DNA from 3 places in the Listeria farberi genome. Region 1 is predicted to be linked to each of the others. Evidence: riboswitches for the same ligand, from Rfam matches in the RefSeq annotation. Region 1 holds a riboswitch; each other region holds the start of a gene.
The links. Region 1 has a riboswitch for S-adenosylmethionine ahead of HCB38_RS10505 (ABC transporter substrate-binding protein). Riboswitches for the same ligand answer to the same signal wherever they lie in the genome.
Positions count from the first base shown of each region.

Region 2: linked by a shared signal. The riboswitch ahead of HCB38_RS01955 (O-acetylhomoserine aminocarboxypropyltransferase/cysteine synthase family protein) and the one ahead of HCB38_RS10505 (ABC transporter substrate-binding protein) in region 1 are both predicted to bind S-adenosylmethionine.
Region 3: linked by a shared signal. The riboswitch ahead of HCB38_RS00340 (MetQ/NlpA family ABC transporter substrate-binding protein) and the one ahead of HCB38_RS10505 (ABC transporter substrate-binding protein) in region 1 are both predicted to bind S-adenosylmethionine.

Region 1 covers NZ_JAARZL010000003.1:234,597-243,685, reverse strand. Annotated here, with positions in the region: gene HCB38_RS10515 (ABC transporter permease) at 110-1,003, opposite strand; gene HCB38_RS10510 (ABC transporter permease) at 1,014-1,964, opposite strand; gene HCB38_RS10505 (ABC transporter substrate-binding protein) at 2,066-3,640, opposite strand; SAM riboswitch class I at 3,727-3,829, opposite strand; gene HCB38_RS10500 (GNAT family N-acetyltransferase) at 3,968-4,246, opposite strand; gene HCB38_RS10495 ((4Fe-4S)-binding protein) at 4,258-4,491, opposite strand; gene HCB38_RS10490 (IMP dehydrogenase) at 4,659-6,167, shown strand; gene HCB38_RS10485 (EAL domain-containing protein) at 6,235-6,984, opposite strand; gene HCB38_RS10480 (bifunctional metallophosphatase/5'-nucleotidase) at 7,171-9,089, shown strand, end outside.
Region 2 covers NZ_JAARZL010000001.1:400,289-410,646, forward strand. Annotated here, with positions in the region: gene HCB38_RS01940 (DUF1269 domain-containing protein) at 1-107, shown strand, start outside; gene HCB38_RS01945 (formate/nitrite transporter family protein) at 331-1,131, shown strand; gene metX (homoserine O-acetyltransferase MetX) at 1,172-2,278, opposite strand; gene HCB38_RS01955 (O-acetylhomoserine aminocarboxypropyltransferase/cysteine synthase family protein) at 2,295-3,572, opposite strand; SAM riboswitch class I at 3,681-3,781, opposite strand; gene HCB38_RS01960 (HdeD family acid-resistance protein) at 4,020-4,547, shown strand; gene HCB38_RS01965 (LPXTG cell wall anchor domain-containing protein) at 4,590-5,924, opposite strand; gene HCB38_RS01970 (Crp/Fnr family transcriptional regulator) at 6,137-6,829, opposite strand; gene HCB38_RS01975 (biotin transporter BioY) at 6,905-7,453, opposite strand; gene HCB38_RS01980 (PadR family transcriptional regulator) at 7,646-7,978, shown strand; gene HCB38_RS01985 (HAAS signaling domain-containing protein) at 7,971-8,561, shown strand; gene HCB38_RS01990 (DUF4097 family beta strand repeat-containing protein) at 8,554-9,654, shown strand; gene HCB38_RS01995 (GNAT family N-acetyltransferase) at 9,760-10,260, shown strand; gene HCB38_RS02000 (hypothetical protein) at 10,308-10,358, opposite strand, start outside.
Region 3 covers NZ_JAARZL010000001.1:65,677-76,034, forward strand. Annotated here, with positions in the region: gene nrdG (anaerobic ribonucleoside-triphosphate reductase activating protein) at 1-26, shown strand, start outside; gene HCB38_RS00315 (acyltransferase family protein) at 162-1,139, shown strand; gene HCB38_RS00320 (cyclic nucleotide-binding domain-containing protein) at 1,198-1,866, opposite strand; gene HCB38_RS00325 (carbon-nitrogen family hydrolase) at 2,020-2,799, opposite strand; gene HCB38_RS00330 (methionine ABC transporter permease) at 2,891-3,553, opposite strand; gene HCB38_RS00335 (methionine ABC transporter ATP-binding protein) at 3,550-4,566, opposite strand; gene HCB38_RS00340 (MetQ/NlpA family ABC transporter substrate-binding protein) at 4,581-5,402, opposite strand; SAM riboswitch class I at 5,512-5,629, opposite strand; gene HCB38_RS00345 (pyridoxal phosphate-dependent aminotransferase) at 5,782-6,975, shown strand; gene yycF (response regulator YycF) at 7,171-7,884, shown strand; gene walK (cell wall metabolism sensor histidine kinase WalK) at 8,068-9,900, shown strand; gene yycH (two-component system activity regulator YycH) at 9,897-10,358, shown strand, end outside.

The DNA of each region.
Region 1 (9,089 bases):
TATGCCTTGGAAATTGGCTAAAACACGTTTTTTACGTTTCTATTTTAAGTACCTTTTCTTTAAAAAACAAAAAAACACTTTGACTGAAAAAATCAAAGTGTTTTTACATTTAATATCTACGTGACAACCCTTTTCTCAGCACATCGCCAAGGACGTTGAAGGAAAGAATGGTCATCAAAATTAATAATCCAGGGAAAAGCGCCAAGTAAGTTGCTTCGCCGACGTAGCCTTGCGCATTGTTCAGCATGCTGCCCCACGAAGCGTTAGGTTGTTGAACGCCGAGGCCAAGGAAACTTAGTGCCGACTCGGTTAAAATCGCTGTAGCGACGTTTAATGAAGCTGCAACGACGATGGATGGCATCGCGTTTGGAATAATATGCTTGAACATAATGTGGAAAAATCCGCCACCCGAAGACTTGGAGTACAAAATAAATTCACGTTCTTTTAGTGTCAGGGTTTCTGCTCGGACTATCCGCGCCACTTCCATCCAAGAAAGCAATCCGATAATGATGATAATGTTTGAAATTCCTGGTTTTAAGTACGCATTTAAAATCATTAGTAGGAAAAATGACGGAATTGACATGAAAATATCTAGAAAACGCATCACCATATTGTCAATGAAGCCACCAAAGTAGCCACTAACGGTCCCCGCGAGTGTTCCAACGACAACGGCAATCATCATCGCAAACACGCCAACAAGTAGCGAGACCCGGCCGCCGTACAAGACGCGCGTCAAGTAATCCCGACCATGGTCATCCGTCCCAAACCAATGCGACGAATTTGGCGGCATCAGTTTGTCCTGAACGGAAAGAGCATTAGGGTCATAAGGCGAAAGGAACGCGAAAATACAAGCCACCGTAATAAGTATCAGCACACTCGTCGCAAAAACAGCGCGGCGGTCAGCCAGCATAAAACGCCAAAAACTCCGCTCTCGTGTTGCGTGAACAACTTCTGCATCCCGCTCGAAATCCTGCATTGTTTTTTTCGAAAAATCTAATCGCATCATGAATTCCTCACCCCATTTCCCTAATCCGCGGATCGACAATCATATAAGCTAAATCGGCCAACAAGTTTCCGATAATTAATAACAGCGCTGAAAATAGCGTAATCGCCATAATAACCGGATAATCTAGTTGGAAAATCGCATTAATTCCAAGCGAGCCCATTCCCGGCCATGAAAAAATACTTTCGGTAATAAAAGCGCCTGTAATGACTTGCGGAAGTGACATCCCAAGTAGTGTTATAACTGGTAGCAAGGAATTTTTCAAGACATGATGCCCCATAATTTGCACTTTGGATAGACCTTTCGCATAACCAAATAAAACATATTCTTCTTTTAATTGGTTAATCGTATTCGAACGGACGTAGCGATAATATGCCGCGCACCCTTGGAAAGTCAGCGTTATAACTGGCAAAATCGCATGTTCCGCCATATCCCAAAAAGAGTCAACCCCAATCGTTCGCATCCCTAGACTTGGCAGCCACCCTAATTGAATCGAAAATACATCTATTAAAATCATCCCAAACCAAAAAATCGGAATCGAAATCCCAATATATGAAATCCCGTTTAACAGTTTATCAATCCACGTATTTTCATAATTCGCCGCAACTAAACCAAGTGGAATCGATAATAATAGCGTCAGAACAAGCGAAGTTCCCACCAAACCAAGTGTCGCCGGAATTCTCTCTAAAATTTGTTGCAAAACTGGTTGGCTGTTCACAATCGAATAACCAAGATTCCCTTGCAACAAGTTTCCAAGCCAAATAAAATATTGTACATAAATCGGTTGATCCAGCCCTAAGCTCTGTCTAATCCGCTCTACATCGTCAGGATTCATATCAGGCGTAACAAAAGAGTTCACGGGATCCCCGGGCGCTAATTTTATAAGTGCAAACGAAATAATCGAGATAATAAATAGCATCGGAATAATTTGCAATACGCGTTTTATGATTGTTTTTAGCATAATTTATCTCCTATCTAAAACACTAAAAATGACAAGTAAAAACCTGAACCTGCCAAAAACAAGCATGGCAGGCCAGATTTTTTACGAATGATTTTTAATTATTATTCCGTTAAATATAGTTTAGAAAGATCACGGAACATTGTTACTGGTTGTGGTGTTGCAGCTTTTTGGCCACCGTAACGGCTATCAAGAGCTAGCACTGCATTATCATAAGAAATTGGATAAATTACAGCATCATCAGCAATGGTGTTTTGGATTTTTTCATAGATTTCTTGACGTTCTTTATCGTCCGCAGTTACAGCACCTTTTTCCCAAAGTGCATCCAGATCTTTGTTGTGATAGTTAGCGTAGTTGTATGGCTCATCGCTTTTAAATAGAGATTTATATGCATCAGGATCGTTCCCCATGATATAGCCATTTAGTGCGATAGAGTAGTCTGCGTTTTTGCGGTCAAGTGTGATGTTGCTTAGTGCATTTGGATCTGTTGGTTTCAAGTCAAGTGTCACGCCGATTTCTTTGTATTGTTGTTGCAGGTAAAGCGCGATACTTTCTTGTGATTTACTGTTGTTTAAATAGTAAACAGTTAGTTTTTGACTTGTATCAAAACCACTTTCTTTTACTAATTTTTTCGCTTTGGCAATGTCTTGGTCGTATGTTTCTACTTTATCCGTGAAGTATTTCGTATTTTCTGTTAGGAACGAGGAAGCTGGTTTTGCGTATTCATCTGAACCGTATGCTGCATCAATGATTTCTTCACGGTCAAGCGCATAAGAAAGGGCTTGGCGAAGTTCTTTTGATTTAAGCGCTGGTTGGTTTTCGTTGAATGTCGCATAGCTTAAGCGATTTTCCGGGTAAGTGATAATGTTTACCGCGCTCGCTTTTTCTACTTTTTTTCTATCGGAAGGTTGAATGGATTTTAAGTTAATTTCGCCATTTTGCAAGGCTAAATTAGCTGCGTTTTGATCTTTTGTGATACGGAAAGTAACTTTATCCAATTTTGGTTTACCGTCAAAGTAGTCGTTGAATCGTTCTAGGGAAACATATTCGCCCGTTTTGTATTCAACAAATTTGTACGGACCTGAGCCGATTGGATTTTTGTTTTTATCACTTTTCTCGATGTTTTCTACCCCTTCAAAAATGTGTTTTGGAATTGGGAAGAACGTTTTAATTGTATTTTCAAAGGCTGGAGCAACAGTTGGTAAAGTGAATTTCACCGTTGTGTCGTCTACTGCTTCTACTTTTACAGGTTTATCATCAAAAACAAAGTTGCCGCGGTTCGGGCTGTTTTGTTTTGTGTCTAAAATAGAATTTACAGTAAATACTACATCGTCTGCAGTTAAAGGCTTACCGTCATGCCAAGTTAAACCATCTTTTAGTTTCACAGTGTAAGTTAAGTTGTCATCTGAAATATCTAAGCTTTTTGCAAGTGCCGGTTTCCCGTCAACTTCCCAAAATAGCGGTGCGTATACAGCTTGTTGAATCGTTAATGTTACTCGGTCAGAAGCATAGTTAGGATTGATAACTTCTGGATCTCCTGTAACGCCGATAATTAGAGAGCCGCCGTCTTTCGCTTTGCCTGAACCGTTTGCTTTGTCTGAACTAGCGCCAGAACCACCGCAAGCCGTTAACACCAAGGCAAAAACCGAGATAACCGCTACTAATAAAAATTTCTTCATCTAACAAAAACTCCCCTCTTTAAGCGCTAAAAAATAACGCTTCTTCTGTTTTTTGGTCAGAATCGAAGCGCCTCATTAAAAGCTACTACTTATCTGCCAGAATATTACTTCTGATCGGAATTAGCATAGAACTTGCGCTCCGCTGCCGGGTTTCACTGGGCCGATTCCCTCCACCACTCTTGATAAGAAAACGTAATACTATTATTCCTATAAGTTTACTGTGAATTAAAGATACACTGAAAAGAACCAGATGTCAAGAAGAGAAAACTGGATTTTTAAAAATTAATTCATAAAAATAGACTAGGAATAAAACCTAGTCTACTCTTCTTATTTTGAAGCTTGTACTACTTGATATTCTGGCTTCTTGGAAAACTCAGCTTTAGCAAACGGGCAAAGCGGAATAATTTTCTTTCCTTCTATTTTCGCTTTTTCGACAGCATGTTTCACAAGTTCTTGCGCTATCCCTTGGCCACGTGCAGCATCATCTACACCTGTGTGGTCAATAATAAACATATCTTCCCCAGTTGGAACAAAAGTCACTTCGCCAACTTCTACTCCTTCATCATTTACCGCATAAATTCTATTTTCACCATTTTTATATTGCATTTGATATCCTCCTATTTCTCTATATATTGAAGCGCTCCACTAGGGCAAGTATGAATCACACGCTTTGCCTCTTCTTTTGATACATTATCTGGCACAATCCAAGGCTTTCTATCTAAATTAAAAAGTTCTGCATTACCCTTTACACAATTACCTGAATGCGCGCAAACATTTGTATTAAAATAAATATCTATGTCCGCCCCGCGATACTTACGATAGCCTTGTTCTAATAATGTTTCTTCATCCATCTGATTACCTCCTTCGCGAAAGTTTACCTATCATTATTATATTCCACTCATCTATTAAAAGAAAACGTTATGAAAAAGCACTTCCAATCATTGACTTTCTAACCAGATATTGAAATAATAAAGATATTTTATAAATTCATTTAAAAATAGAAGAAGGAGTGGAAATAATGGCATTTTATTTTGAAGAACCGTCCCGCACATTTAGTGAATTTTTACTTGTTCCAGGCTACTCATCCGCTGAATGTGTTCCAACTAATGTTAGCTTAAAAACACCAATCGTAAAGTTTAAAAAGGGTGAAGAATCTGCAATCACAATGAACATTCCGCTTGTTTCCGCAATTATGCAAGCTGTTTCTGACGATAATATGGGTATTGCTCTTGCTACAGAAGGTGGCGTATCATTCATCTTCGGCTCCCAGTCCATCGAAAGTGAAGCAGCCATGGTTTCCCGCGTGAAAAATCATAAGGCTGGATTCGTTATTAGTGATTCTAATATTAGCCCAGATAAAACCCTCCAAGATATTCTTGATTTAAAAGAAAAAACTGGTCATTCCACAGTTGCAGTTACAGAAGATGGCACAGCGCACGGTAAATTACTAGGTATCGTGACAAGTCGCGACTACCGCGTAACGCGCATGAGTCCTGATGAAAAAGTAGCAGATTTCATGACGCCTTTTGAAAAACTAGTTACTGCTAAAAAATCGACCACTTTAAAAGAAGCTAACAACATTATTTGGGACAACAAATTAAATGCCCTGCCACTTGTAGACGATAACGAACACTTGGTTCACATGGTGTTTCGTAAAGACTATGACTCTAATAAAGAAAATAAATTAGAACTGCTTGATTCCTCGAAACGTTACGTTGTTGGGGCTGGTATTAATACGCGCGACTACGAAGAACGCGTTCCCGCATTAGTAGAAGCAGGAGCAGATATTCTGTGTATTGATTCCTCTGAAGGTTACTCCGAGTGGCAAAAACGCACACTTGACTACGTTCGCGGTAAATACGGGGATACGGTTAAAATTGGTGCAGGAAATGTCGTTGATCGTGATGGTTTCCGTTATCTTGCTGATGCTGGCGCAGATTTTGTCAAAGTTGGTGTGGGTGGTGGTTCAATCTGTATTACGCGCGAACAAAAAGGCATTGGTCGCGGACAGGCAACTGCGCTAATTGATGTTGCTAAAGCCCGCGATGAATATTTTGAAGAAACAGGTGTTTACATCCCGATTTGTTCTGATGGCGGAATTGTTTATGACTACCATATGACGCTAGCACTCGCAATGGGAGCTGACTTCATCATGCTTGGTCGTTACTTCTCCCGTTTTGACGAAAGCCCTACTAATAAAGTGAATTTAAACGGCACATATATGAAAGAATATTGGGGCGAAGGGGCTAACCGCGCGCGTAACTGGCAACGTTATGACCTTGGCGGCGACAAGAAATTATCTTTTGAAGAAGGCGTAGATTCTTATGTTCCTTACGCTGGATCATTGAAAGACAATGTCGCAATCAGCCTTAGTAAAGTCCGTTCTACCATGTGTAATTGCGGTGCGCTTAATATCCCAGAATTACAGCAAAAAGCAAAAATCACCCTTGTATCTTCTACTTCTATCGTAGAAGGCGGCGCACATGACGTTGTTGTAAAAGATGCTTCAAACAATTTAATCAAATAAAATTGGTTGGTGTGAATTTGGTAAATTACCATTCTCACACCAACCAATTTTTTATTTATATACTCTTCTACACAAAAGAATATTTTTCTTTAATATCTTCCATCGGTAATGGTCGACTAAAATAATAACCTTGAAAATAGTCTACTTTCATTTCCTTTAATTTTTCCACTTGTTCCATATCTTCCACACCTTCTGTAACCACTTTTCCGCCTAAATCATGGCACAAATTGACGATCGCGCGAATAATAATTTGCTGTTTTCGATCTGTTTTTAAAAGCGCGATAAATGACATATCTGTTTTCACAATATCAATCGGCAAGCTGCGCAAATACGCAAGCGAACTATAACCTTTTCCAAAATCATCCATACTCACTTTGACACCAAGGTTTTTTATTTTTCGTAAGTTTTTATCCGCGATAGCAAGTTCCGTTATTTCACCCCGTTCGATAATCTCTATTTCTAGGCATTCCGGATACTTTAAATTTTCTTTCACATAATCATGTAAAAAAGTCATATACGTACTGCTCGCTACATAATGCGCCGGAATATTAATCGAAATTGAAAAGCGTCCACCTAACTGGTTAATTTGTTTTATCGCTGTTTCAGCGACAAAATCTTGCATTTCCCGCGTTGCATTTAAAAGGACAATATCATCAAAGAAATCAATTGGAGCTAGAATAGTCGTCGCAGTTTTTAGTCGAATCAAACCTTCAAAACCGATAATTTTATTTGTTTTCGCGTCTACTTTTGGTTGATAATACAGCAAGTAACTATTTCTCCTAATCGCATCCCATATTTCCGTACTCGAGATATCCATCTTAACCCTCCTTTTTCTCTAGTTTACCCTTTTTTCCGTCGAAATGAAAATATAGCCAAATATTATCACTACATTTACACAAAATCCATATTTCCTATTGCTAGGGTGATTCCTCTTTGCTACAATTATAGCTAGACACCCATGAGTTAGCGCTTACAAATTGCCACTGGCGAAAAAAGGGAGAGTGTGAAAGTGAACAAATTTTTCAAGAAAACTACACATGTTTTACTCGTAGCAGGGCTCACAATCGGACTTACAGCACCATTCACCGGGACAACAGCACAAGCAGCAGCAGATACAGTTCCTATCCAGATTTTGGGAATAAACGATTTCCACGGAGCGCTTGAAACAGCCTCTAAAGATGCATCGGGCTCACCAATTGGCGGAGCAGATTACTTAGCTACCAATTTGGATAATGCCACTAACTCATTTTTACAGGCAAATCCTGGAGCAACAACTGACAATGCTATCCGTGTTCAAGCAGGCGACATGGTCGGCGCAAGTCCAGCAGTATCAGGTTTACTTCAAGACGAGCCAACGATGAAAGTTCTCCAAAAAATGAATTTCGAAGTCGGCACATTAGGTAACCATGAGTTTGATGAAGGATTACCTGAATACAAACGAATTTTGGACGGAGTTTCTACAAACAAATTCGGACCAATCGTAGAAGCTTATCCACGCGTTAAAAGTGACATGAAAATCGTCGCAGCTAACGTGGTCAACAAAGGAACAAACACAGTCGCAGAAGGCTTTTTACCATATTATGTAAAAGAAATTGATGGTGTCAAAGTTGGCTTCATCGGTATCGTTACAACAGAAATTCCTAATTTAGTTCTTGCAAATCATATTAAAGACTACGATTTCCTTGATGAAGCAGAAACAATCGTTAAATACTCTGCTGAACTAAGAAATCAAGGCGTTAACGCAATCGTTGTTTTATCCCACGTTCCAGCACTTTCCACCGGAAACCCAAACACTGGAACAAAACAAGATGTAGCCGGGGAAGCTGCTAATATGATTACCAAAGCAAATGAATTAGACCCAAATAACTCGGTCGATTTAGTCCTTGCAGGGCACAATCACCAATACACAAACGGATTAGTTGGAAAAACTCGTATTGTTCAAAGTTACAACAATGGTAAAGCTTTTTCAGATGTAACTGGCGAACTTGATAAAACAACCGGCGATTTCGTTACACCACCTGACGCTAAAATTACATACAACACGAGAAGCGTCACACCAAATGCCGATATTACCACTGTAACCGAAGATGCGAAAAGCCGCATTGAAGGTGTTATCAACGAAACTATCGGACTAGCAAATAAAGACGTTATTTCTCGTGATACAAATCCAGATAACAAAGCAATTGATGATAAAGAATCCGAGCTCGGTAACATGATTACGGATGCACAACGTTACATGGCAAATAAAGCCGGCGCCGATGTCGATTTTGCTATGACTAACAATGGCGGAATCCGTTCTGATCTTACTACTCGTCTTGCAAATGGCCAAAACGAAATCACATGGGGTGCGGCTCAAGCTGTTCAACCATTTGGTAACATTTTGCAAGTAGTGGAAATGACTGGCGCTGATATTTTGGAAGCTCTAAACCAACAATATTTAAGCAACCAAACTTATTTCCTACAAATTTCTGGATTAAAATATACTTTCACTGATACAGATGATTTAGATCACGCGTATAAAGTGGCAAGTGTTACAACAGAAGATGGAACTCCTTTAAAAGCTGACCAAAAATACAAAGTCGTAATCAATGACTTCCTATTTGGCGGTGGCGATGGATTCTCAGCCTTTAAAAAAGCAAACCTAGTAACTGCAATCGACCCAGACACTGAAACATTCATCAACTACATCAAAGACCAAAAAGCTGCTGGAAAAGTCATTACAGCTCAAAAAGAAGGTCGTAAAGTCTACAAATCCCAAGCTGAAATCGACAAAGAAACCGAAGACGCAGCTATCAAAGCAATCAAAGATGCAACAAAAATCAATAAATTAGCTGAAAAAGATAAAAATCTAACTGGAACTACTTTGCCTGGCGCAACTGTCTCCGTTCAAAAAGCAACTGCTAATGCAAAAATGGCACTCGC
Region 2 (10,358 bases), on a different contig from region 1:
GTGTGCAACGCATGGATGAAGCAATTGTAGCTCAAGAAATCAAAAGTGCTCAAGAAACAGAAGGAAAAGCAAAAGATTCAGCTAAAAAACATTGGTTTGGAAAATAAATCAGCTAAACGAGGACAGAGAAATCTGTTCTCTTTTTTTGGTTTTAATAATGATAAAACGGGGAAATTAACAACATAAAACTTCCAGATGAAAAAAAATTCAAGATGATAACGCTTAACTCATTTTTATTTTCTGAAAACTATTTGCATCAAATTAAAAACATGCTACAATAAACAAGTTGTGAATTTCACAAGAAAATTTTTTGTTTGGAGATGAAATAATTTGGATGTGGAAAGTAGTCCATTAATGCAGAAAATTGATTATAGTACGCGCAAAAAAATTGATTTAGTAAATAATAGTATTCTTCGTTATATCGTGCGCGCGATGTTAGCATGTTTATTCTTGACACTAGGGACTGCGGTCGCTGTAATGATTGGTGATAAAGTTGATCATTTTGCTCCAGGACTTGGTAAAATCACGTATGCGTTTATGTTTAGTTGGTCACTCGTGATGATTATTTATATGAATGCCGAGCTTGGTACTTCTAACATGATGTATATGACAACTGGTGTTTATCAAAAAATTGTTAAACCAGGAAAAGCGTTACAAATTTTGATTTTATGTATTGTTTGTAATTTATTGGGTGGAATTCTTGCAGGGTATTTAGTTTCTCTGACATCTGTCTTCCATAATTTGCCTGCGGATCATTTCTTATTTACTGCCGTTAGCGGTAAACTTGAAAAAGCGCCACTACAAATTTTTGTAGAAGGTATTTTCGCCAATATTGTTGTAAATACGGCTGTGCTTTGTACGCTCCGAATGAAAGATGATGCTGGTAAAGTCATTGCGATGATTTTCATTATTTTCATCTTTGCATTCTTAGGATTCGAGCACGTTATCGCCAACTTCTCATCATTCTCATTAGCATTTTTCGCTTCTGGTGGAACACTTGCTGCAATGACAGCGGGCAATGTGACCGTCAATTTGGTCCTTGCTTTACTTGGGAATTTTGTAGGTGGTGGCCTTGTTATCGGACTAGGCTATGCGTGGCTTAACCGAACGAAATCTATTTACAAAGACTAATAAAAAGGAGACCTCTGAAATTTTTAGAGGTCTCTTTTTTTTATATGCTTTTAACAGGTAAATTACTTAAAAATGACCGAATGAGCGGCTCAAACTTCGGTACTTCCTTTTCCACTAGAAATGCGTCATGACCGTATTCAGAGGCCACTTCATGATAAGTAACCGGCACATCCCATTCTTTTAAAAGCTCGTAACCACGACGTAAATCATGAATTCGGAAAAGCTGGTCGGTCGTAATGCCAATGAGCAAATACGGAATTTTAATTTTTGAAAAAGCGGGTAAATCATCTTTCGTGGGAGCCGTAACGTCAAATAAATCAATCGCTTTTGTTAAATATAGATAACTATTTGCGTCAAACCGCTCGACAAAAGTATCCCCTTGATATTGTAAATACGATTCAATTTGAAAGTGCTCTTTTGAGAAAGCAGCAGGAGAAGACTCGGCGACAGTGAAACGTTCAAACTGTTTAGAGAAAAGTTCGCTCGTCCGGTAAGTCATCATTCCAACCATTCTCGCAGTCGCAAGTCCGCCCTCAGGTTGACCAATATAGTTGCCGCCATTAAAATCGGGATCATTCAGAATCGCCATCCGCATAATTAAGTTATAGCCAATCGCATCAGGTCCGGCAGCGAGTGGGGAAGCGATGTTAATAATGCTATCTGTTATATCCGCATAATCAATCGCCCATTCTGTGGCTTGCATTCCACCCATTGATCCACCAATCACCGAAATAACCCGCGTAACTCCAAGTTGTTCCAAAAGTTCACGCTGCACTTTAATAATGTCTTTAATAGAAAACCCGGGAAATTGTAACCGGAATGGCTCACCTGTTTTTGGATTAATAGAGGAGGGGCCAGTCGTTCCACTACAGCCACCAAATACATTCGTACATACCAGAAAATATTTGTCTGTATCAATTGTTTTCCCTGGTCCAATATAATCATCCCACCAACCAGGAGCATCATCTTCAAAATGCTTCGCCGCGTGAGCTGTCCCAGTGAGCGCATGTTCTAACAAAATACAATTATCGCGTGATTCAGAAAGGGTCCCGTATGTTTCGTAGCCAACTAAAACAGGGCTTAACGTTTCTCCGTTTTCAAGTAGAAGAGGACTTTTTTGAAATAGTTCTTTTTGTTGTAAGGTCAATTCTCTTCACTTCCTCCTAAATTTGCTCTAGCGCTTTCGTTAAGTCTTGAATAATATCATCCGTATTCTCGATTCCAATAGAAAGACGAATGGACTCAGGTTTCACACCAGCTGTTAATTGTTGTTCTTCACTTAGTTGTTGATGAGTTGTGGATGCTGGATGAATAATAAGCGATTTTGCGTCACCAACATTGGCTAGATGCGAGAACAATTCTACAGATTCGATAACCTTTTTCCCAGCCGCGTAACCACCTTTAACACCAAATGTGAAAATGGAACCAGGGCCTTTTGGTAAATACTTTTGGGCTAACTCATGGTATTGATTGTCTGTTAAACCTGGATAATTCACCCAAGCTACTTTAGGGTGGTCATTTAAGAAATTAGCCACTTGTTTGGCATTTTTTACATGTTGTTTAAGACGTAAAGATAGCGTTTCTAGCCCTAAAATGAGTAGAAATGCATTAAAAGGAGAAAGCGCTGCACCAGTATCACGAAGGAGTGAGACGCGTAGTTTAGTAATGTAAGCCGCTGCGCCAACATCATTTGTATAAGACAAGCCGTTATAACTGTCGTCGGGTACAACTAGCTTTGGAAACTTACCATTTGTCCAATTAAATTTACCGGAATCAATGACCGCGCCACCAATTGCAACCCCGTGACCGCCGATAAATTTCGTTGCTGAGTAAACGACAATATCTGCGCCGAAATCAAACGGGCGATTTAAATAAGCGGTCGCGAATGTGTTATCAACGATGAGTGGAATATCGGATGCATGTGCAATTTCTGCTACTTTTTCGATATCGACAATATTTATATCAGGATTGCCAATTGTTTCAACAAAGACAGCTTTCGTATTATCTTTAATTGCTTTTTCAAAATTTTCAGGTTCGTTAGGGTCGACAAAAGTAACGTCAATTCCAAACGTTTTAAATGTATGCGAGAAAAGAGTGTGTGTTCCACCATAAAGTGTTGCAGCTGCAACGATATGATCTCCGGAACCAGCAATATTTAAAATAGAGTAAGTAATAGCAGCCATGCCAGAAGCCGTTGCAACCGCACCAATGCCACCTTCAAGTAAAGTTAATCGTTCTTCTAATACAGCTGTAGTAGGATTCATAATTCGTGTATAAATATTTCCAGTTTCCTGTAAACCAAATAAGGCTGCGGCATGTTCCGGACTATCAAATGTATATGATGTCGTTTGATAGATTGGCACGGCTCTAGAATGTGTATCTCCGTCTGGTGTGTGCCCGCCGTGTACTTGAATTGTTTCGAATTTATACTCATTACTCATAAAATCCACTCCTCTTTAATATGTATTTATCAGTAATTTCTATCAAAAAACCTCCCTAGCAGTATATAAGCCGCCAGAGAGGATAGAGTTTCCTAAACTTGGATTTCCGACTTATCTTTCAGAATATACTGCTGGAATTAGCACCGTGAAAATAAATTCCGGTTGCTAAGGCTTCAAAGGGCCAGTCCCTCCACCTTTCGTGATAAGAAAATACTATTAAATTAAGTTATATATTACGCTGGATGAAACAAATTGTCAACTAAGTATTTAAAAGTCCCAAAATAGTGCTTTTGTATGGAGTTTTTGTGACAAAGCTATTTTTAGGTTAATATTTAACGTTAAAAAGGTTTTAAAATCGTTTTTTTAGGCTATTATAGTTAAGACTAATTATATTTCATTAAAAGTGAGGTTGTATTAGAACAAATAAAGGGGAGTTGAAATAAAAAAATGAAGACATTTACACGAATTCTTGTTTTATTAGCAGGGATTGCAATGATTGTACTTGGGATTTGGTTTTTATTCCATCCAGGTATTTCATTATTAACCTCAACATTGATGATCGGATTCTTACTACTGATTTCAGGTATTTTCCACACTATCTCTTATTTTTCAGATAGAAAGTCGCAAAATGTTTCTGGTTGGGTGCTAGCTGACGGAATTTTATCAATCTTATTAGGTTTCTTGCTATTATTTAATGAATTTGATGGAACTTTAACGCTTGTATTGCTATTTGGTATGTGGGTGTTGTTTGCTGGTATTATGCGTACAATAGGCGCATTTACAGCTAAACAAAACAACGTACAAGGCTGGGGCTGGATATTAACTATTGGTATTATTGGTATCATTGTTGGCTTCATTGCTCTATTCAATCCAGTTGTTTCCGCAATTGGTATCGTACTTATTGTAGCGATTTTCTTCATCGTTCAAGGTATAGGCGCAATCGCAACATTTTTCTTTATGGGAAAAAATTATTAATAAAAAGTGAAACCAGTTTTAAACTGGTTTCACTTTTTTGTGCTATTTTTTTCGTAAAATAATTACTGAACTACTAATTAAGATAAAACCAAAAAGTGTGAATGGATTTGGATTCGCATCGCCAGTTTTTGGTATGATTTTTTGTGTGACATTACTATTCTTAGTATTACTATTTGTAGTATTACTATTTTTAGTATTTATCGTTTTTACTTCAAAGGGTGATTCATTTAGTTCTCTAATTTTTAACGTTTCTGGGTCATAAATATAGTATGTTTCTTCACTGTATTCTACTTCAGTACTGCTATATAAAACAAATATATCACCTGGTTGTAAGGGGGGTTCGAATGTAATGGTGAAGTTTCCTTTTTCATCTTCTATAGACCATCCAATCAAATTTCCGTCCTCATCTTCTGCAATTACACCTAAGTTAGGCATAGTAACTCCGTAAAGGATGGAAGGTGTACTTCTATTCAAATCAAGAGTAGGTGCTTTAAGTGTGGGTTTATCACTAACGATAACGTAGTAAGAATAAAACTCTGTTGTATTTCCTGATGGATCTGTTGCGATAACAACAAAGGCATGCATACCAAGTCGAGAATATGTTGGTTCATATCCAGGTTTAAAAGTTAAAGTAACTTTACCCGAGTTATCAGTAGCTGTTACAAATGTAGAGGGCGTTATAGTTTCTCCTTTGATAATAAACGGATAGTCGTCTGGATTAACACTAATCTTTGGTGGTTCTTGATCTAGAACTTTGTAAGTAACTATTAATTCAATAGTTTTTCCATCTTTAGAAGCTACTATTGTTGTTGTAAAAGTACCAGTTTTCTTGGTAGAAGGCGCTCCGGATTTAAAGCTTAATTTTGCTCCTGCTGCAGGTGTTGCGAATTGATTCGGTGTTGGTTTGGAGCCTAATTCAATCACAGGTGTTGTTGTTTTTAGCGTTGCAAGTGGTGCGGCTTCTTTTACTATGTAGTTCACTGTTATATCTGTAGAAGTATTATCATCGAAAGTCACCTGAATTTCTATTGAGTAGTTTCCAGAAGCATTTGTTACAGGTTGTCCGTTTTTAAAAGTAAATGTTGGATTATTTGATGCGTCATTGACTGTTACAAAATCTTGTGCAGCGGGCGTATCTCCAATTTTAAAAGAAAGGTTTGTTTTTCCTACTACTGCATTTGCGTTGGCTTTTAAAAGTTCTTTTTTAGTTTTTTGTTCTTCAACCGAATTATTTTTCGTAGTTGTTTCTGTTGGTGGAGCTATTTCTGTTGTCGATTCATTTTGTTCTCCGGTTTCTGTAGCAAAAACAGGAGTGCTAATTGATAAAATTAGTCCAAATGCTAAAATTACGATTAACTTTTTTTTGATGTTTTTCATTCTATATCCCCAATTCCCTTTTTATTTTATGTTGCTAATTAATTATACAATATTATTTAACTTTGTGAAAGAGAATATTAAATTTATTTTACGAAAAAATTACCTTAATGTTACAAAAATCCGAGAAATTACCTTGCCAAACTTAAATACTAAATTTTATCTCTTTTTTTAATATGAAAAAGTCGCATATTTTAAAATATGCGACTTTAAAACTATTTATATGTATTGCTTAAATTTTGTTTGCGGTTCTCGAAGTCAGTTATACGCCAAGGTTTCGGCGATAAAGCAATCACACCATCTTCTTCCAGTTTCCGCAAGTTGGTAGCAACATAAGCTCGAGCTAAATTTAAGTAATTGCCTAAGATTTTTTGTGTAAAATAGTATGGAATTAGGCAAGAACCATCTGACTCCATTCTTCCAAACCTTTCCCCACAAGCAATTAATCCTGCCAAGACTTTCTCGCTAGAAGGTAAATTCACATAAGCTTCTCGTTCCAATATTGGAGCAACCATACTTTGCATAAGGTTATTCATTTGCCAGAATACCTCTGGTGAGCTTAAGAGCTTATTCAGAACATATTTACGTTCAAATTGATAAACACTCACTTCGCTTATAGTGGTATAGTTTGCAGGTGATTGAGCTCCTCCAAGTAATGTAAGCGGACCGATAGAATCATGTTTACCTAAGAAACTAATAATGCTATCTTCTTTACACGTATTTTTACTCATCGAGACGACCCCGTCTTCAATAATATAAAAGTATGTTGTTTCTGTGCCTTCTGTTAAGATTTTCTGATTTCGTCTAAAACGAATTCTTTTATATGGAAGAACCGCTTCATTTGAATCTTTTAATAACTCAAGTAAATCTGTGTTGTAAAAGCTATTTTCATCATTCAGTAATGACATATACCGAGTCCCCTTTTCTCAGTGCTAATCATTATCATTATATAGGAGATGAATCAAAATGTGTATTAATGGGACTTATGATGCTCTGAGTAGTTTTGCCTTAATTAAACGATCACGAATGAGAATACCTAATAGAGCAGCAAAAATCGCTTTAATAATACCTGGGATAATAAATGGTACCATCCCTGTTAAAAAGGCAGTTGGCCAGTCAAGACCAGTACTAACTTTAAGCCATAAAACTCCGAAAATAAGCGTAACTATAGCACCTAATATATTAGCGACGATAGCATATGGAACAGTGAATTTTGTTTTTTCAAGTAGCCAACCTGTAAGGAGTGCATTAAAAATAAATCCGACAATAAATCCACCAGTAGGACCAAAAAGAATTCCAATACCTGCTGTCATGCCTTGGAAAACTGGAATACCAACTGCTCCAAGAACAATATAAACTAAAACAGATATCGTACCATGACGAGCTCCAAGAATTGTTGCAGCTAAACCAATGGCAAATGTCTGTCCAGTAAGAGGAATAGGACCAAGTGGAATAGCAATTTGTGCGAGTAAAGCAATGATGATTGCGAATAAAGCATCTACGACTAAAAATTTCAATTTCTGATCACGCATAAACTTATCTCTCCTTAATGTAAACTTAATACTAAAATAGGTTAACATTTATTAAGTGAAAAAACAATACTATTTTTTTTAGGCAGTACCTTGCAATGAACACTAGTGTATGATAAACTATAGCAGTAGTGAATAATATATAGTAGTGATTACTTGTTACTAGTGGTAATTTAGCAGAATGGAGGAGTTAGCATGGAAGTTAACCCGCAATTCAAAAAAGGTGTGTTAGAACTTTGTTGTTTGTTTTTAATTCAAAAAAAAGATTGTTATGGTTATGAATTAGCAAATCAAGTGTCTAAATATATTGAAGTTGCAGAAGGAGCCATTTATCCAGTACTTAGAAGATTAGTAAAAGAAGAGTATTGCTCCACTTATTTAGTAGAATCAAATGAAGGTCCATCAAGAAAATATTATCAGCTGACGGTAAAAGGAGAGATTTACTTGAATGAGCTTATCTCTGAATGGAATAATTTTACAGATAGTGTCGCTAAGCTTTTAACAGAGGGGGAAGCAGTAAATGAATAAACAAGATTTTCTAAATGAATTAAACCAGCGCCTAGAATTGCTGGATCCAAAAGAGCGGAGAGAACTATTATCTGATTACCAAGAGCATTTTAGAAATGGTGTAGAGGCAGGGAAAAGCGAAGAACAAATCGTCTTTGACCTCGGAAGACCTGAAGAAATTGCAGCAGATATTTTAAGTGAAAGGGATATCCGCGAGGAACAAGTGGAGACAGACTATTATTATGTACCTCGAAAAAATCAAAATGAAAATAGAACAGTTAGTAAACAAGTTTTAATTGGCATAGGTTTATTCTTCCTGGATATTTGCCTTGTTGTTCCAATTATGGCTACGTTATGGTCGGTAGTTATTTCACTTTGGGTAACGGTTGGTGCGTTTCTCCTTTCGCCAGTATTATTCGGTGTAGAACTTTTATTTGGCGCTGACTTCGAATTCTATCAAATGTTTGTGTCTATAGGACTTGTAGGACTTGGTCTCATGCTGCTTTTTGTAGCGAATGCACTTACTAAGTTTACAAGTAAAACAACTATGGGAATTATCCAGTGGCACAAATATGCAGTCAAAGGAGGCGGGAAAAATGCGTAAACATCATTTAAGTAAGAAATTATTTTTCGCCGGTTTGGTGCTATTTATTATTGGTGCTATTGGCGTAGCATTCACAATGAACTCAGGTACTATGATTGAAAAAGGGGAACCACTTACTAAAAAGTGGGACTTGTCATCTGAAAATATTAATACAATTTCCTTTTCTTCCGAGCGAGATGCACTAATTGAATGGAAAGAAAGTACAACTGGGAAAAATTATATCGAACTGAAAGGAAATTATTCTGCAAAGGATAAAAAAGCAATTCAAAAATTAAAACCAGTTTCTGAAGATGGCACTTCATTCAATATAACAGTTCCAGAAGAAAATGTTTGGTATAACAATTTTGGGAAAATCTATGCATATGGGCAGCAAAAAGTAACTGTCTTTTTAACTAAAGATACAAAAGTGGCTGATTTAAAAGTAAAATCTCAATCAGGAGATATTGATGTTACCGATTTTAAAGTAAAGAAATTTGTTAGTTCTACAAATTCTGGTGAGTTAAAAGTGAATAATTTAGAAGCGAATAGTGCTCAAATGACTACTTCTTCTGGAGATTTAGATTTATCGAAAATTAAAGCAAATACATCGATTGAAACAGACTCTGGAAAGACTGAGCTTACTAGTTTGACGGGTGATTTAGAGGTAAATGGCGGTTCAGGGGATGTTAATACTACTGGTGTTAAAGCGAAAAAACTTAAAATTGCTATTGATTCCGGTGACATCGAACTGACAAATAGTGCTGTAACCGACTTGGCTGTTTTAACCACTAGTTCTGGAGATATTGATGCAAATACAAAAGGTAAAGTACAAGCTGAATCCGATTCAGGAACAATTGAACTCGCAGGTGTAACAAATAACATAACGGCGAAAACGAGCTCAGGAGATATCGATGTAGCATTTATCAAACAAGTGAAAAACATCGAAATCAATACAGATTCTGGTGAGGTAGAGATTGAAATACCAGGTAATTTTAAAGCTATTTATGAAGCAAGCAGTAATTCTGGTAGCGTTAAAGTACCAACAAGTGATTCGAATACCGATAACCGCGTAACGGTGAAAACTAGTTCCGGAGACATTAAAATCGATAAATAAAAAATCAGTGCGCTAATTATTTAATTAGCGCATTCTTTTTGTTAAAAAGGGGTAAAGTCAGATAAACTGTTTCATCAATTAGCGCAATTGAAAGGAGAATGGATGATGGATTTTCATATTAGAAAAGCAACTAATTCAGATGCCGAAGCCATTCAGCACGTCGCGATTACTTCGTGGCATCATACTTATCAAGATTTAATTCCAAGTGATGTACAAGATGATTTTTTGGAAAGATTTTATAATGTTGAAACGCTTCATAATCGTATTTCAGCAACTCCTTTTGCAGTCGTGGAACAAGCAAACCAAGTAATTGGATTTGCGAATTTTATTGAGCTTGAAAAGGGGAAAAGTGAACTCGCGGCTTTTTATTTACTACCTGAAGTGACACAACGCGGGCTTGGAACAGAGCTTTTAGAAGTGGGGATGACTCTATTTCACGTACCACTGCCAATGTTTGTTAACGTGGAAAAAGGTAATGAAACAGCAATTCATTTTTATAAGGCGAAAGGGTTTGTGCAAGTGGAGGAATTTACCGAAGATTTTTATGGCTATCCTCTTCAAACGATTCGTTTTAACTTGAGTCATCATGCGTTTGAAGAAGAATAAAAAAATGTCTATTCTAGTTGAATGAATCAATTAGGATAGACAATTTTTTATTTGGTAGCAGCTTTTCCACTTGTCGATTTCCCACCTCGCAAAAAGAA
Region 3 (10,358 bases), on a different contig from region 1:
ATGAAGTGGTGTTATATGAATTGTGAAAAAAAGAAGTTCTTTGGATAATAAAGAACTTCTTTTTAGACTTTAGATAAGTAAGCAGAGGTAATGTTAATTTTAAGTTGACAAGAATACTAATTTCATACATAGTTTTATTATAAATTCATCGAGGTGATCTATTGAAAGAAAGAGAGTATGATTATCAACTATCAAACATAAAAGGTATTTTGATATTTCTAGTGATATTCGGCCATTTTTTGTTAGTAATGGGACCTAAAGAAGTAGCAGTAATTGACGTTATTTATTCATTTCATATGCCAGCTTTTATTTTTATTAATGGGATATTTAGTCAAAACATTACCTGGAAGAAAATAGGTAAGTTGTTAGGGTTATTTATTATGTTCCAGCCACTTTTTTTACTATTAGGACTCTTGACGGGGTACTACAAAAATATAGACTTAAAAATGTTAATTACCCCAGCTTTTCATTTATGGTATTTGTTAGCGCTGGCAGTATGGATGCTGTTCGCCATGTATGCAAATAAACGAGGCAAATATGCGGTAGATGTATTACTGATTGTTTTAGTTTTACTCGTTGTTGCAATTACAAATAGATACTTTTATGGGACACAATTTTTAACAATTACAAGAATTCTTAGCTTTTTCCCATATTTTATTGCTGGTTTCTATCTGGACAGAAGTGGTTTTAACAAATTACGTATATTTTTGAAAAAGTATAAGTACATATGTGGCATAATTACTTTGGTATTAGTTATAGCCTTATATAATCTGTTTTCTACACAACCAGATGAGTTTCTTAATTTATTTTACGGATTTCTAAATAAAACGACATTTAGCGTCACTGCAGTAGGTTATATAGTGAATGTTATGGCGTCATTTTTCTTAGCCTTTTTATGGATTTTCTTATTAATTGCTATTATCCCAACTAAAAGAACGATAATGGACATCGTTGGCAGTGATACCTTATTACCCTACATTTTACATCCAATCATCTTTTATTTAATGATGACGCAAAGACCCTTTTTTATGGAGCAAACAATGACATTTCAGTTAATATTCACTATATTAATTACGATAGCAATATATGGAATTTTCACGATAATGTTAAAGAAAAAAACGTTGAAACGATTAAAATAATTAAGGGATAATATCTATAGCGAAACAAAAATCCGCCTATTTCCAGGGCGGATTTTTGTTATATATCTTGTCTTAATTTTGAATAGTCATGCAGCTCTTTATTCTTAATGACCCACTCTTTATTATTTTTCCATATTTCCCCGTGGTCTTTTAAAAGCGCTAATTGTTTGTAAAAGCTGCTTTTTGAAAGATTACTGTAAGCGGCTATAATACTTGTTCGCATTTCTTTTGGTAAGATTACACTGTCTTTTTCATAAGGAATTCCATGAAGTTTCCCGATATTGACAAAAGAAAGTTCTAGCTTATTAGAAGAACTTGTTTCAGCGAAAAGACTTTTGAAGAAAGCATGTCGAGCCAAATCGCGCATTATGAAAAATTGGAACCCAAAGTTCTCAGGAAACATAGAGAGAAAATATTCTAAATCCTTAAATGTGTATTTATAAATAGTACAAGTTGATATAGTTTTAAATAAAAAGTCATCTACGTTTCCCTGGAATAAACTATAATAATTGATAAAAGAGCCTTTTCCAAGAACAGTATAAATGCTAGATGATTCTGGGTTCATAGAAATCGAAACAAATCCGTCGATAATTAAATAGACATGACTATTTCTTTGAGATGCAGTATCGACTAATTCAGTATGTTTTGGAACTTTTAACTTTTCGTAGTTAATGTTGCCTTCATGAGATAATCGAACAAATTCTTTGTAGTTAAATAGTGTATCCATTATTAGTATCCCCTTTACTCTTTTGTTAACTATAATATATAATATCAAAATTAACAAAAATTAATCCATAAATTACCTCGTTAGTGAAGGGGATTTGAAGATTTAATGAGAAATTGTAAAAAATAGCTAATTTGACTCGTAAATTATATTATTTTAGTATAATTCAGGACGACGGTCGGTAAAAACAGGAATGATCCCTCTCGTTTCGGCAACTAAATTCAAGTCGATTTCAGTATAAATATTGCCTTCTTCTTCGCCACCATGAACAATAACATTTCCAAGTGGATCAATAACAAGCGAGTGCCCGTTAAAATGATTATTTGGATCATCACCAACCCTGTTGACAGCAACAACAAAAGCTTGGTTTTCAATTGCACGAGCGATAAGTAGTTGTTCCCATTGGTTAATGCGCTCAGCTGGCCACTGTGCAGAAACAAAAATAACTTCTGAGCCTTCTGAAGTATGTTTACGAATCCATTCCGGAAATCTAATATCATAACAAATGAACCCTGCGCAAGAAATACCATCTAGTCGAAAAAGATTTTTATCATTTCCAGCTTCTAAGTATAAGTGTTCATTCATAAGTTGGAATAAGTGTACCTTTTTATATGAAGAAAGTAGTCCGCCATATTTATCAAAAGCGTACATCGTGTTCGAAAACTTGCTTCCTTCTGAAATAGAAACCGAGCCACCAATAATAGCAATTTGGTTTTTTTCAGAAAGCGTTGCTAAAAATTCTTTTGTTCTCTGCCCATTTAAATCAGCAACCCCAGCTAATTCATTTAAAGCATAACCTGTATTCCACATTTCTGGTAAAACGGCTATATCGGCCCCATTTTCAGCAGCTTCGACAATCGCTTTTTCAATCCTTGCATAGTTTGCATCCGGATATTTAAAAACTACATCGGTCTGACATAATGCCAACTTCCACATGTTCTTCGCTCCCTTTTTCTTTTAAAAATAATATAAGCTTGGTGGCCGAGTCCATACCGGAACACTACGCACCAAGCTCTTAGTAGTAAAATTAATCTTTTTTAAGACGTCTAGATAAGAAATTTCCGAATGATTGTAGTGCCTGTACCATGATAATTAAAATAATAATCGTTGTGTACATGACAGTCGGTTCAAAACGCTGGAAACCATATTGGTATGCAATTGTTCCAAGGCCACCAGCACCAACAAGTCCAGCCATTGCTGTCGCGCCGATTAGTCCAATCGTAGCAATAGTCAAACCGAGAACGATACCAGACCGAGCTTCGCGAATAACCACACTCCAAATAATTCTCGGAGTAGAAATCCCCATAGCTTGGTAAGCTTCCACAACCCCGCGGTCCACTTCCAAAAGGGCAGACTCCATCAAACGAGCAATATAAGGTGCCGTAAATACAACAAGTGGCATAATAACTCCTTGAATCCCAATAGTAGTCCCAACAACAAACCTTGTTACAGGAATCATTAAGAATAACAAGATAATAAACGGTAACGAGCGTAAAATATTAATAACCCAGTTTAAAATGCTATAGGTAACCAGGTTTTCTGATTGACCACCTTTACGTGTTAATGTTAAAAATACGCCAAGTGGTAAACCAATCGCAAGCGAGATCACGAGTGTAATCCCGGTCATCGTCAGCGTTTCTAGAAATCCTTGCCAAAGTATCGGGCCCCATTCTTCAAAAAACAAACTCATAGTAACTCGACCTCCTCAACAACGACTCCAGATTCTTTCAAATAAGAAATAGCTTTACTATACTCGGCTTCGTCCCCTTTTAAATGAACGAGCAGTTTTCCAAGTGTTCCATTTTTCAAATGATCAATTCCGCCAGCTAAAATGCTTGGAAGAACGTCGAATTTGCGCGATACAAGAGCGAGAGCAGGTTCATCCGCTTCGTCTCCAATAAAATGAAGGGAAACCAATTTCCCAGTCGCAATATATTTTTCAAGCAAATCTTGCGGGATATCAAAACTAGCTTCCGACCCAACAAAGCGCTTGGTTGTCGCGTGTTTTGCTTTCGTGAAAATATCAAGAACGGTACCTTGCTCCACTAAATGACCATTTTCCATCACAGCAACCCGGTCACAAATACGTTGAATGACATCAAGTTCATGTGTAATTAAGAAAATCGTAATGCCGAGTTCCGCATTAATTTTAAGTAACAGTTGCAAAATTGCTTCTGTTGTTTCCGGGTCCAAGGCGCTTGTTGCTTCATCGCTTAAGAGAATTTCTGGTTCATGCGCTAGAGCACGAGCAATTGCCACACGTTGCTTTTGACCGCCAGAAAGTTGGCTTGGATAATTGTTCCGTTTATCCTCTAAGCCAACTATCGACAAGTATTTATTTACGCGAGTCTCGATTTCGTCTTTTGGAACGCCTTCTAATTTTAACGGTTTGGCAATGTTATCATAGACAGTTGCGGTTTTTAGTAAATTGTATCCTTGGAAAATCATACCAATTTTCCGACGAGCGACACGAAGTTCTTTACTTGAGAGGGTAGATAAGTTCTTCCCATCAATGACAACTTGGCCCGCATCTGGACGTTCAAGCAAGTTGATGCAACGAACGAGCGTACTTTTACCGGCGCCGCTATAACCAACAACACCGAAAATTTCTCCTTTTTCGACTGTAATAGAAACATTTTTAACGGCTTCTACGGTTTTTCCATTTACGTTAAATGTCTTTGAAACTTGATGTAATTCGATCAAAATAAAACAACTCCCTAGAATGCAGGTACTACAGACCCATTAAATTCTTTTTCAATAAATGCTTTTACTTCATCTGAATGGTAATATTTTTCTAATGTTTTTACGACCTCATCATCTTTATTGGCACTACGAACGACGAAAACATTTGGATATGGATTGTCTTTTGTAGGTTCGTGATAAATAGCATCTTTATTAATAGAAAGTCCAGCCCCCATTGCAAAGTTAGTGTTGATAGCTGCGGCTGCAACCTCATCTAATTGTGCAGGGATTTGAGAAGCTTCAAGTTCAACGATTTCAAGGTCAAGCGGGTTTTCAGCAATATCTTTTTTTGTTGCTTTTTCTTCCACGCCATCTTTTAATTTAATAATGCCAGCATCTTCAAATAGTTTTAAACCACGGTATTCGTTACTTGGATCATTTGGAACGGCAATTTTGTCGCCTTTTTTAAGGTTTTTTAAGTCTTTAATATCGTTAGAGTAAATACCCATTGGGAAAGCTACTGTTTTAAAAGCAACATCTAATTTGTAGCCTTTATCTTTCTTTTGTTGTTCTAAAAATGGAATTGTTTGGTAGTTATTCGCATCCAAATCACCATCATTTAAAGCTGTATTTGGCGTGTTATAATCATCAAATGTTTTGATTTTGATTTCAAGACCGTCTTTTTTCGCTAATTTTTGAACTTCTTCAGCAATTTGTTGGTGAGGTCCTGCAGTTGTTCCGATTGTAATTTTTTCTGTGCTTAAGGCCTTGTCGTCACTTCCTCCTCCACATGCCGCTAATCCTAAAATAAGGCTTGATGCAAGTAAAATTCCTAACCCCTTTGTTAATTTTTTCATCTTTTTTTCCTCCCCAGTATGTTGATTATTTATCCAGATTTATTCATGAAAGCAATAAAAAACTTCTCTATTTAGAATAGAGAAGTGGAAAGTCGAACATATCCAGCTCCTCTTATCTACCAAAACGAAAAAATGTTTTGCTGGAATTAGCACCTTCACTTTACGCTTAAATAAAGTTAGGTTGCCGGGCTTCATCGGGCCAGTCCCTCTGCCGCTCTCGATAAGAGAAAATATTTTAGAAAAACCTGTTAGTTAAAAATATACGCATATTACCCTAATTTGTCAATGCTTTTTTAAGTTTTAAAAAAATCATACTGGACAAATACTTCAGAAAACTTTACTATTTTAATCAATGAAACTTGAAAAGGACGGGTGTAAAATGAAAATTTCCAAACGCTTGCAAAATTTACCAGATCAGTTTTTCTCTAGCCTTGTAGAAAAAGTTGGAAAAAAGGTGGCAGAAGGTCATGACGTGATTAATCTAGGTCAAGGAAATCCAGACCAGCCAACACCCAAACATATTGTGGAAGCACTGAAAACAGCTTCAGAAAATCCAATGAACCACAAATATTCGTTGTTTCGTGGAAAACAGGAGCTTAAACAAGCTGCGGCCGATTTTTATGCGCGTGAATATAATGTAACTGTTGATCCAAATACAGAAGTAGCCATATTATTTGGAACGAAAACAGGCCTTGTTGAACTGCCAATGTGTTTAATGGATCCAGGTGACGTAATGCTTTTACCGGACCCAGGCTACCCAGATTATTTATCAGGAGCAGTTTTAGGAGAAGTTCAATTCGAAACAATGCCACTTATTGCTGAAAATAATTTTTTACCTGATTTTAGTGAAATTCCTGAAGATGTTGCGAAAAAAGCAGAGTTGATGTATTTAAATTATCCGAACAACCCCACTGGCGCGGTTGCTACAACTCGCTTTTTTGAAGAAACAGTTGCTTTCGCTAAAGAAAACAATATCACGATTGCACATGATTTTGCTTATGGCGGTATTGGTTTTGATGGGAAGAAGCCGATTAGTTTTTTAGAAACTCCAGGGGCAAAAGAGGTTGGAATCGAACTTTATACGCTTTCGAAAACATATAATATGGCTGGCTGGCGCGTAGGATTTGCTGTCGGGAATAAAGACGTTGTCGAAGCAATCAACCTCATTCAAGATCATATGTATGTAAGTTTATTCCCAGGTATTCAAGATGCTGCAATTGAAGCTCTTACAGGCGATCAAACTTGTGTACAAGAATTAAATGCTCGTTATGAAAGCCGTAGAAATGCATTTATAGCTGCTTGTGATAAAATTGGTTGGGAAGCAATTGCTCCAGCGGGCTCTTTTTTTGCATGGATGCCCGTGCCAAAAGAGTTTACAAGTAGTGAATTCGCGGATTATTTATTAAATGAAGTTAGTGTAGCTGTTGCTGACGGAAGTGGTTTCGGGACTTTCGGTGAGGGGTATGTACGCGTTGGACTTTTAATGGATGAAAAACGATTAGAAGAGGCAGTGGCGCGAATTTCCAAGCTACATTTATTTGATAAAGTGGCGCAAAACCAAGAGATTATGTGATTTTAAGAGAAAATAGCTTGTAATAATTCAGATAATTAATGGTATGTGTTATAATTGATTAGTAAGTCTATTCGTAGCATGTTGTTAATGAAGACAGGCCGGAATCTAAAGTATTTAGTGAGTTTTTGCATTAAATAAAAAATATCTGTCCCGGTTAAAGCCGGCGAAATCCAGGAATGAGAGGACTGTAAAAAAATGGCAGAAAAGAAAATTCTTGTAGTAGATGACGAAAAACCGATTGCGGATATAGTTAAGTTTAATCTAAATAAAGAAGGCTTTGATGTATATTGCGCCTATGATGGCGATGAAGCGTTAGAACTTGTAGAAGAAGTTCAGCCAGATTTGATTTTACTGGACATTATGCTTCCAGGTCGTGATGGTATTGAGGTGTGTCGTGAAGTACGTAAGAAGTATGATATGCCAATAATTATGGTAACTGCAAAAGATTCCGAAATTGATAAAGTGATTGGACTTGAACTTGGTGCCGATGATTATGTTACAAAACCATTTAGTAACCGCGAATTAATCGCTCGTGTGAAAGCTAATTTACGTCGCCATAGCCAAGTAAGTTCAAATGCAGCCGAGGAAGAAGAAAACAGCGAATTAGAAATTGGTTCCTTGATTATTCATCCGGATGCATATGTTGCCTCAAAACGTGGAGAAACGATTGAACTTACGCACCGTGAATTCGAATTGCTTCATTACTTAGCAAAACATATGGGACAAGTGATGACAAGAGAACATTTACTTCAAACAGTTTGGGGCTATGACTACTTCGGTGATGTTCGTACTGTGGATGTTACGGTTCGACGTCTACGTGAAAAAATTGAAGATAATCCAAGTCATCCAGCGTGGCTAGTTACAAGACGCGGTGTTGGTTATTATTTACGCAATCCAGAACAAGAATAAATAAACAGGAAGTGGTCGCCAAGCAAAAAACTTGGATGGCCACTTTTTTTGGGTACATCCGCATACTTAACAAATATTTTTATAAATAAATGGACCCAAATAACAGGAAAAACAATACGTCTACCCTGCAACATATGGTATACTAATTTAAATATATTACCCCGAATAGGAGTAGAAAGACTTATGCATAAAATGAGATTTTTTCAGTCTGTACAATTTAAGTTAGTTATTATGTATTTGCTATTAATTATTGTAGCGATGCAAGTAATCGGCGCGTATTTTGTACGTGAGCTGGAAGGGCAATTGGAAAAGAATTTCCAAGATTCAATCACGAATAGCATCACATTGCTGGATTATAATGCTAGAGAAGAAATCATAAAAAATAGCGATAACTCAGTGAAATTACAAAATGATATTCGTGAGCTTTTGGTCGACTATTCGCGTGCAAGCAGCAACATAATAGAAGTAAGAATAGTAGATGATAAAGGTAAAATTCTCGGGACTTCTAATTTAGATAATCAAGGCATCGTTGGGCAAAAAAGTAACGATCCCCTTGTTAAACGAACCTTATCACTCGGAACTACATCTGAGGATAAAATTTATAAAGACGAATCAAATAAAAATAACCGTGTCTGGGTGAACGTATCCTCCATCAAAAATAAAGGACAAGTGATAGGGGCTATTTATCTTGTCGCCGATATTGAAAGTGTATATAAACAAGTTGACGATATTACTAACATTTTCATTACGGGTACTTTAATCGCCATGATAATTACAGCGGTACTTGGAATTTTACTATCCAGAACGATTACAAAGCCAATTATTGAAATGAAACGTCAAGCCTACGCAATGGCTCGTGGAAACTACAGCCGTAAAGTTAAGGTTTACGGTGTGGATGAAATTGGCGAACTCGCAGATTCTTTTAATACGCTAACAAAACGAGTTCAAGAAGCACAGGCCATGACAGAAGGAGAAAGACGCAAACTTTCCTCCGTACTTGCCTATATGACTGATGGAGTAATTGCGACAGATCGTCGTGGAAAAGTTATTCTCATTAACACTCCAGCTGAAAAAATGCTACGCGTGAAGCATGAGAGTGCCAATGGCCGATCAATTATTGATGTACTAGATATTGGTGATACTTACCAATTTGAAGATTTAATGGAAGTCGATGGTTCATTAACGATGGATCGTAGTACGCTTGACAAACCATACGTACTGCGCGCTAATTTTTCCGTTATTCAAAGAGAAACTGGATTTAATAATGGTGTTATTGCGGTATTACACGATATTACCGATCAAGAAAAAGTCGATCAAGAACGTCGCGATTTCGTTTCTAATGTGTCGCATGAATTAAGAACGCCACTTACAAGTATGCATAGTTACTTAGAGGCTCTAAGTGATGGGGCATGGGAAGATAAAGAAATCGCGCCACGTTTCCTTGAAGTAACTCAAAACGAAACAGAACGAATGATTCGACTGGTAAATGACCTGCTTAAACTTTCTAGGATGGATGGCGGAAGAGAACAATTGGAAAAAAGTTTCGTGAATTTTACAGACTTTTTCAACCACATTATTGATCGTTTTGAAATGATGAAAAAAGAAACAATTATGTTTAAACGCCACATTCCAAAAGAACCGGTTATTATCGAAATTGATGAAGATAAAGTAATGCAAGTATTAGATAACATTATTTCGAATGCCAACAAATATTCGCCGGACGGGGGCCGAATCTCTTTCTACTTGAAAAAATTTGAAGATGAAATTGAAGTTAGTATAGCTGACGAGGGGTTAGGCGTACCAGATGAAGATTTGGCAAATGTATTCGACCGCTTTTTCCGAGTGGATAAAGCTCGCTCGCGGGAAATGGGAGGAACAGGGTTAGGACTAGCGATAGCAAGAGAAGTTATCGAAGCTCATGGAGGCCGCATTTGGGCAGAACGTAACAAGTCCAAAGGTACGATAATTAAATTCACCCTGCCATACAGTGATTTACCGGAGGATGATTGGGAATGATGAAAAAAACAGGATTTCGCTCATTTTTGTTAACAGTTCTAGTCGTACTCAGTATCGTTTTAAGCTACTTTATTTGGAAAGGACAACCTGATTACGAAGCGATTAACGTTAAAGAAGTTGAAAAAACAACCATTGATAAAACGATGACAACATCACAAGTATTTAAACCATATAAACTAGCTGTTAATGCAAATGAAATTAACTATCAGAGTTTAGACGAAAATTTGTTAAATGAGCTAATGGCGCAAGGAAAAGCATTTAGTTTCTCAGAAGTAGTTCTTGCTAATAAAAAAAGTAATGAGGAATACGAGAAATTAATCCATAAAAATGGTACTATCGAGATTATTTTTCCTAACAATATTCCATTTTCAATTTTTTCTCAAAATTTCCAAGTGGAAGGAGAAGGACTAGAATCAGCGTTCTTTAATCGTATTGTATTTGATATAAATAATACGGAC